2 regions of the Mesorhizobium sp. WSM3868 genome follow, and region 2 is predicted to be linked to the other one. Evidence: riboswitches for the same ligand, from Rfam matches in the RefSeq annotation. Region 2 holds a riboswitch; the other holds the start of a gene.
What was found. Region 2 has a riboswitch for S-adenosylmethionine ahead of CK221_RS08835 (O-succinylhomoserine sulfhydrylase). Riboswitches for the same ligand answer to the same signal wherever they lie in the genome.

Region 1 (3,405 bases), on a different contig from region 2:
CCGCGCTGTGACAGCTCCAGGCCGCGGCCATCAACCTGCTTGGTCGCCTGCAGAACCTCCAGAAGCACGCCATCGCCGGAGCCGACATCGAGCACGCGCGAATGCGGCGGGATGAGATCGGTGACGACTTCGAGGTCGACGCGCTGGGCGCGATTAACGCTCATGGGCACACCTCCGGCCTTTGAGCATTTGCGGCCAATGGGAATCTCGGCGCCTCAGAAGTGCGGCCAGGACACAGAGATCGCGCGCCGTTCATAGGCTGAGCCCCCTTGCGCGCGCGGCCGAGGCTATGAAGCCGTTGATGGCCGCGAACAATTCCGGTTCGTCGAGCAGGAAAGCGTCATGGCCGCGATCGGTCTCGATCTCGACGAAGGAGACGGACGCGCCGGCGGCGTTCAGCGCATGCACGATCGAGCGGCTTTCCTCGGTCGGGAACAGCCAGTCGCTTGTGAACGACACGAGGCAGAAGCGTGTCTTGGTGCCGGCGAAGGCATCCGCCAGCCGTCCGCCGTGGTCGGCTGCAAGGTCGAAATAGTCCATAGCGCGGGTCAGATAGAGGTAGGAGTTGGCGTCGAAACGGTCGACGAAGGTCATGCCCTGATGGCGCAGATAGCTTTCGATCTGGAAATCGGCGTCGAAGCCGAAGGTCAGCGCCTCGCGATCCTGCAGGTTGCGGCCGAACTTGCGGTGCAGCGCTGCTTCCGAGAGGTAAGTGATGTGCGCGGCCATGCGCGCCACGGCGAGGCCCTTTTCCGGCCGCCTGCCGAAATCGAGATATTTGCCGCCGTGCCAGTCCGGATCGGCCATGACGGCCTGCCGCCCGACCTCGTGGAAGGCGATGTTCTGCGAGGAATGGCGGGCGCCGGTGGCGATCGGCAACGCGGAGAAGACGCGTTCCGGGTAGCTTGCGGCCCATTGCAGCACCTGCATGCCGCCCATCGAGCCGCCGAGCACGCAGAACAGCTTCTCGATGCCGAAATGATCGACCAGCATCAGCTGCGCCCGCACCATGTCGCGGATGGTGATGATCGGCAGGTCGAGCCCATAGGGCCTGCCTGTCGCCGGATCGGTCGAGGCCGGGCCGGTGGAGCCGAGGCAGCCGCCGATGACGTTGGCGCAAATGACAAAAAAGCGGCTGGTGTCGATGATCTTGCCGGGGCCTATCAGCACCTCCCACCAGCCCGGCTTGCCGGTCACCGGGTTGGTGCTGGCGACATGCTGGTCGCCGGTCAGCGCGTGGCAGACGAGGATGGCGTTGGAGCGGGCGTCGTTGAGGGCGCCGTAGGTCTGGTAAGCGACCTGGAACGGCGACAGCACGGTGCCCGCATCGAGCTTTAGCGGCTTGTCGGGACCGAACTGCAACACCGGGCTCGACGGTTGGTCGGCCTCGTGGTTGGTCCTTGGAGCGCGCTGAGCGGCCATTGCATTCCCCATCCAGTCCGCATCGATTTCGATACGGTGTCCGGCCGGCAACGGACAACAAAAAACCGGCCTGCCTTCGCAAAGCCGGTTACAGGTTGCAAACGGCCCTTTAGCGAATTGTTTAACGTGGCTGCAAGCCGACCGGCCAAATCACCACGGGAGATCCGGCTGTTCTTCTAGGGCCAGCGCCGCGCTTCGTCAACGGTCTGCCTACGCGCGAGCGCGCCGGCCCTCGACATTCGGGGCCACGGCCTGTATTTCCGCTGCGGCCTCGAACCAGGGCCTCTCGACGGATTTGTGACATGAAGCAGGATCAGCCACGTCCGACGCCCCGCGCGGGCATCATGGACATCGAGGCCTATGTGCCGGGAAAAAGTACCGCGCCGGCCGGCGTGACGAAGGTCTACAAGCTGTCGTCCAATGAGAATCCGCTCGGGCCCTCGCCGAAGGCGATCGAGGCCGCCCGGGAGGTGGCTGCCAAATTGGACGTTTATCCCGACGGCTCCGCCCGCCGGCTGCGCGAGGCGATCGCCGATGTGCACGGCCTCAATCCGGCAAACATCGTCTGCTCCAATGGCTCCGACGAGATCCTGGGGCTGCTGGCGCAGACCTATCTCGCGCCAGGAGACGAGGCCGTGTTCACCGAACACGCCTTCATGGTTTACAAGATCTATATCCAAGCCGCCGGCGCCAAGCCGGTGGCGGTCAAGGAGACGGACGAGCGCGCCGACATCGACGCAATCCTCGCCGCGGTGACGCCGGCGACGCGGATCGTGTTCCTCGCCAACCCCAACAATCCGACCGGCACTTATGTGCCGTTCCAGGAGGTGCGCCGGCTGCATGCCGGACTGCCCAAGAGCGTGCTCCTGGTGCTCGACGCGGCCTATGCCGAATATGTGCGGCGCAACGACTATGAAGCCGGCATCGAGCTGGCCGGGAGCTCGGAGAACGTGGTCATGACCCGCACCTTCTCCAAGCTCGGCCTCGGCGGCGCACGCATCGGCTGGATGTACGGACCGGCGCATATCGTCGATGCCATCAACCGGGTGCGCGGGCCCTTCAACGTCAATGCGACCGCGATCGAGGCCGGTATCGCGGCCATCCGCGACCGCGCCCATATTGAACGCAGCGTGGCGCATAACGAGAAGTGGCTTGCCTGGGTCAGCGAGGAACTGACCGGGCTCGGGCTGCGCGTGACGCCCAGCGTCGGCAATTTCGTGCTGATCCACTTCCCCGACAACAAAAAGCATTCGGCAGCGGCCGCGGACGACTATCTCAGTGCGCGTGGCTACATCCTGCGGCGCGTCACCGGCTACGGCTTTTCCAACGCGCTGCGCATGAGCATCGGCATCGAGGAGGCCAATCGCGGCGTCGTCGAGGCGCTCCAGACATTTCTGAAAAGCTGAAGCACCATGACAGCACCGATGTTCGGAAGAATAGCGCTGGTCGGCATCGGCCTGATCGGTTCGTCGCTCGCCCGCGTCATCCGCCGCGAAGGCCTGGCGCGCCACATCGCTATCGCGACGCGCAGCCAATCGACGCTCAAGCGCGCCGAGGAACTGGGTCTCGGCGATTCCTACACGACCGAGGCCGAAGACGCAGTGCGCGACGCGGATCTCGTCATCGTCTCGGTTCCGGTCGGCTCGTCCGGCGAGGTCGCGGCCGAAATCGCGCCGGCGCTGAAGAAAGGCGCGATCCTTACCGATGTCGGCTCAACCAAAGCTTCGGTGATCGCGCAAATGCAGCCGCATGTGCCCGTCGGTGTGCATTTCATCCCCGGGCACCCGCTGGCGGGCACGGAAAAGTCCGGGCCGGATGCCGGGTTCGCCGATCTCTTCGACAACCGCTGGTGCATCTTCACGCCGCTGCCGGGCACGGATCCGGAGGCGCTGGAAAAGCTCTCCGAATTCTGGCGGCGCTGCGGCTCCAACATCGACACGATGGACCCGCAGCATCACGACATGACCCTGGCCATCGTCTCGC
Region 2 (3,405 bases):
GGCGCGCTGGGCTCGGCTGCGCCGCGTCACCTTCCCATTGTTCTTCGCGCCTGAAATCCTGACCGGTGTGGTCGTTCCGCTGCTTCTGGCGCTGATCGCGGCGGCAAGCGCCGGTGTCAGTCTGCCCACGACCGCGCTCTGCGTGCTGGCGATCGCCTATGTGCCCGAATGCATGCTCGCCTGGTCAAAGGACTGGTATCTGTCGCCGCGCAGCGTCACCGCGATGATCGTGCGCGACGCGATGCTTCCCGCCATCTGGGCGCGCGGCTGGCTTGGCGGAGCCGTCGAATGGCGTGGCAACGCAATGACAATCCGCAACAGCGGGATGACTGAACTCGAAGAGATTGCTTGAGCCGGCTGCGGCTCAAGCGCGCTCTTTGCAGCCGTGGCGGTTCATTCCTTCGCCGCCTTGAGCGCCTGTTCGATGTCGGCGAGCAGGTCATCGGTATCCTCCAGCCCGACGGAGAGCCTGAGCGTGCCTGGTCCGATGCCGAGCTCGGCGCGCGCCCCGTCGCTGAGGTTTTTGTGCGTCGTCGTCGCCGGATGCGTGATCAGGCTCTTTGCGTCGCCGAGGTTGTTCGAGATCAGCACGATGTCGAGCGCGTTCTGCAAGGCGAAGGCCGCCTGCTTGCCGCCCTTGACGTCAAGGCAGATCAGCGTCGAGCCGCCCGACATCTGCTTCCTGACGATATCCGCCTGGGGATGGTCGGCCCGGCCCGGATAGATGACGCGGGCGATCTCCGGCCGGCCGGCCAGGAAGTCCGCGATCTTGCCGGCGCTTTCGGTCTGCTGGCGCACGCGCAGCGGCAGCGTTTCGAGGCCTTTCAGCAGCGTCCATGCGTTGAATGGCGACAGGCTCGGGCCGGTGTGCCGGAAATAGTCGTGCAGGTTCTCGTCGATCCACTTCTTGTCCGACAGGATGACGCCGCCGAGGCAGCGGCCTTGTCCGTCGATATGCTTGGTCGCCGAGTAGACCACGATATGGGCGCCGAGCTGCAGCGGCTTCTGCTGCAGCGGCGTGGCAAAGACGTTGTCGACGATCACGCGTGCGCCGATCGAATTTGCCAAAGCGGCGACAGCGGCGATATCGACCACTTCCAGCGTCGGGTTGGTCGGGCTTTCCAGGAAGAACAGCTTGGTGTTCGGCCTGACCGCTTTTTCCCAATTGGCAATGTCGGTGCCGTCGATCAGCGTTGCCTCGATGCCATAGCGCGGCGCCAGCGTCTCGACCACCCAGCGGCAGGAGCCGAACAGGGCTCGCGCCGCAACGATGTGATCGCCGGCCTTGACGCTGCACAGCAGGGCGGCGGACACGGCGGCCATGCCGGAAGCGGTGGCGCGTGCGTCTTCCGCGCCTTCCAGCGCGCACATGCGCTTCTCGAACATGTCGACGGTCGGGTTGGCGTAGCGCGAATAGATGAAGCCGGGTTCCTCCCCCTTGAAGCGGGCTTCCGCTGCCTGGGCCGTCTCGTAGACATAGCCCTGGGTGAGATACATCGCCTCGGCGGTCTCGCCGAAGCCGGAACGCAGCGTCCCGCCATGCACGAGTGCCGTCTGAGGTTTCCAGTTACGCGTCTTGGTCATCGCCCTGCTTCCAAACACAAAAAAACCGGCCGCGACGTCGCAACCGGTCCATACGGCCTTGCGGCCCGACGGTCCTTTAGCGACTTGTTTAACGTGGCTGCAAGCCGACCGGCCAAATCACCACGGGATAACGACCCTTTAGACCCGCACCGCGCTTGCGTCAATTGCCGGCTTGATTAAGAGGTTTGTACCAGGCAGCCTCCGCAAAAGTGTCCCGCGGTTTTGCGACAGGAAACTGCGACGACAATGACTTCGCCCGGAGCCAGACATTGCGGCAGACAGGCATTCTTCCCGATCAGGACATCGCGGCGCTCTTCCAGTCGGGCGCGCTGAAGTCGCCGCGCGCGCTCGACACCAACCAGATCCAGCCGGCCAGCCTCGATCTCAGACTGGGCGACAAGGCCTTTCGCGTGCGCGCCTCCTTTCTGCCCGGTCCCGATCATCTGGTGGCCGACAAGCTGGACCGGCTGAAGCTGCATGAGATCAATCTCGCCGAGGGCGCGGTGCTGGAGACGGGCTGCGTCTACATCGTGCCGCTGCAGGAAGGCCTGGCGCTGCCGGCGGAAGTCTCGGCTTCGGCCAACCCGAAGAGCTCGACCGGACGACTCGACATTTTCACGCGTGTCATGACCGACCGCGGCCATGAGTTCGATAAGATCGCCGCCGGCTATCATGGCCCGCTCTATCTCGAGGTCAGCCCGCGCACCTTCCCGATCGTCGTGCGCGCCGGCTCGCGCCTGTCGCAGATCCGCTTCCGCACCGGCAACGCGGTGCTGTCGGAGAATGAGTTGCGTGACCTCCATCACGCCGAGATGCTGGTTGCGACCGAGCCGCCCAACATCTCCGGCGGCGGCATTGCGCTCTCTATCGATCTCGACGGCGACAAGGACGGCCTGGTCGGCTATCGCGGCAAGCACCACACCGGCCTCGTCGACGTCGACAAGCGCGCCGCTCAGGATGTGGTCGACTTCTGGGAACCGCTCTACAAGAGCGGGGCCGGCGAGCTCGTGCTCGACCCGGACGAGTTCTACATCCTGGTCTCTCGCGAAGCCGTGCACGTGCCGCCGCTCTATGCCGCCGAGATGACGCCTTTCGATCCGCTGGTCGGCGAGTTCCGTGTCCACTATGCCGGCTTTTTCGACCCGGGCTTCGGCCATTCCGCCGCCGGCGGCAGCGGCAGTCGCGCGGTGCTTGAAGTGCGCAGCCACGAGGTGCCGTTCATCCTCGACCACGGCCAGATCGTCGGTCGCCTCGTCTACGAGCATATGCTGAAGCGGCCGCAAGCGCTTTATGGCAGCGAGCTGGGCTCCAACTATCAGGCGCAGGGGCTGAAGCTCTCCAAGCATTTCCGCGCCGCGCGCTGATCGCCCAACCAGGCTGTGCTTGCCCGGCCTGGCGCGCCGTGCTTGGCTGCGTCCGACCATGTAGCAACTGAAGCCAAGGGGATGAAAATGCAGATATCCAGATGGATCCTGTCGGCTGCGGCCGCCGCCATGCTGGCGCTCGGCGTCGGTTCGGTAGACGCGGCCGAAAAGATCAAGATCGGCACCGAGGGCGCCTATCCGCCCTTCAACACCATCACGCCGGACGGCAAGGTCGAAGGCTTCGACATCGACATCGCCAATGCGCTCTGCGCGCAGATGAAGGTCGAATGCGAGATCGTCACCCAGGATTGGGATGGCATCATTCCGGCCCTGCAGGCCAAGAAATTCGACGCCATCATCGCCTCGATGAGCATCACCGAGGAACGCAAGAAGCAGGTCGCCTTCACCCATAAATACTACACGACGCCGCTTGCGCTGGTCGCCCTGAAGGACGCCG

Region 1: another riboswitch for S-adenosylmethionine. It lies ahead of CK221_RS22715 (homoserine O-acetyltransferase); the one in region 2 lies ahead of CK221_RS08835 (O-succinylhomoserine sulfhydrylase).

Annotation. Positions count from the first base shown of each region.
Region 1 covers NZ_NSGB01000016.1:60,978-64,382, forward strand. Annotated here, with positions in the region: gene metW (methionine biosynthesis protein MetW) at 1-164, opposite strand, end outside; gene CK221_RS22715 (homoserine O-acetyltransferase) at 253-1,422, opposite strand; SAM riboswitch at 1,512-1,589, opposite strand; gene hisC (histidinol-phosphate transaminase) at 1,725-2,828, shown strand; gene CK221_RS22725 (prephenate/arogenate dehydrogenase family protein) at 2,835-3,405, shown strand, end outside.
Region 2 covers NZ_NSGB01000004.1:116,070-119,474, reverse strand. Annotated here, with positions in the region: gene CK221_RS08840 (ceramide glucosyltransferase) at 1-352, shown strand, start outside; gene CK221_RS08835 (O-succinylhomoserine sulfhydrylase) at 394-1,584, opposite strand; SAM riboswitch at 1,641-1,718, opposite strand; gene CK221_RS08830 (2'-deoxycytidine 5'-triphosphate deaminase) at 1,854-2,948, shown strand; gene CK221_RS08825 (ABC transporter substrate-binding protein) at 3,036-3,405, shown strand, end outside.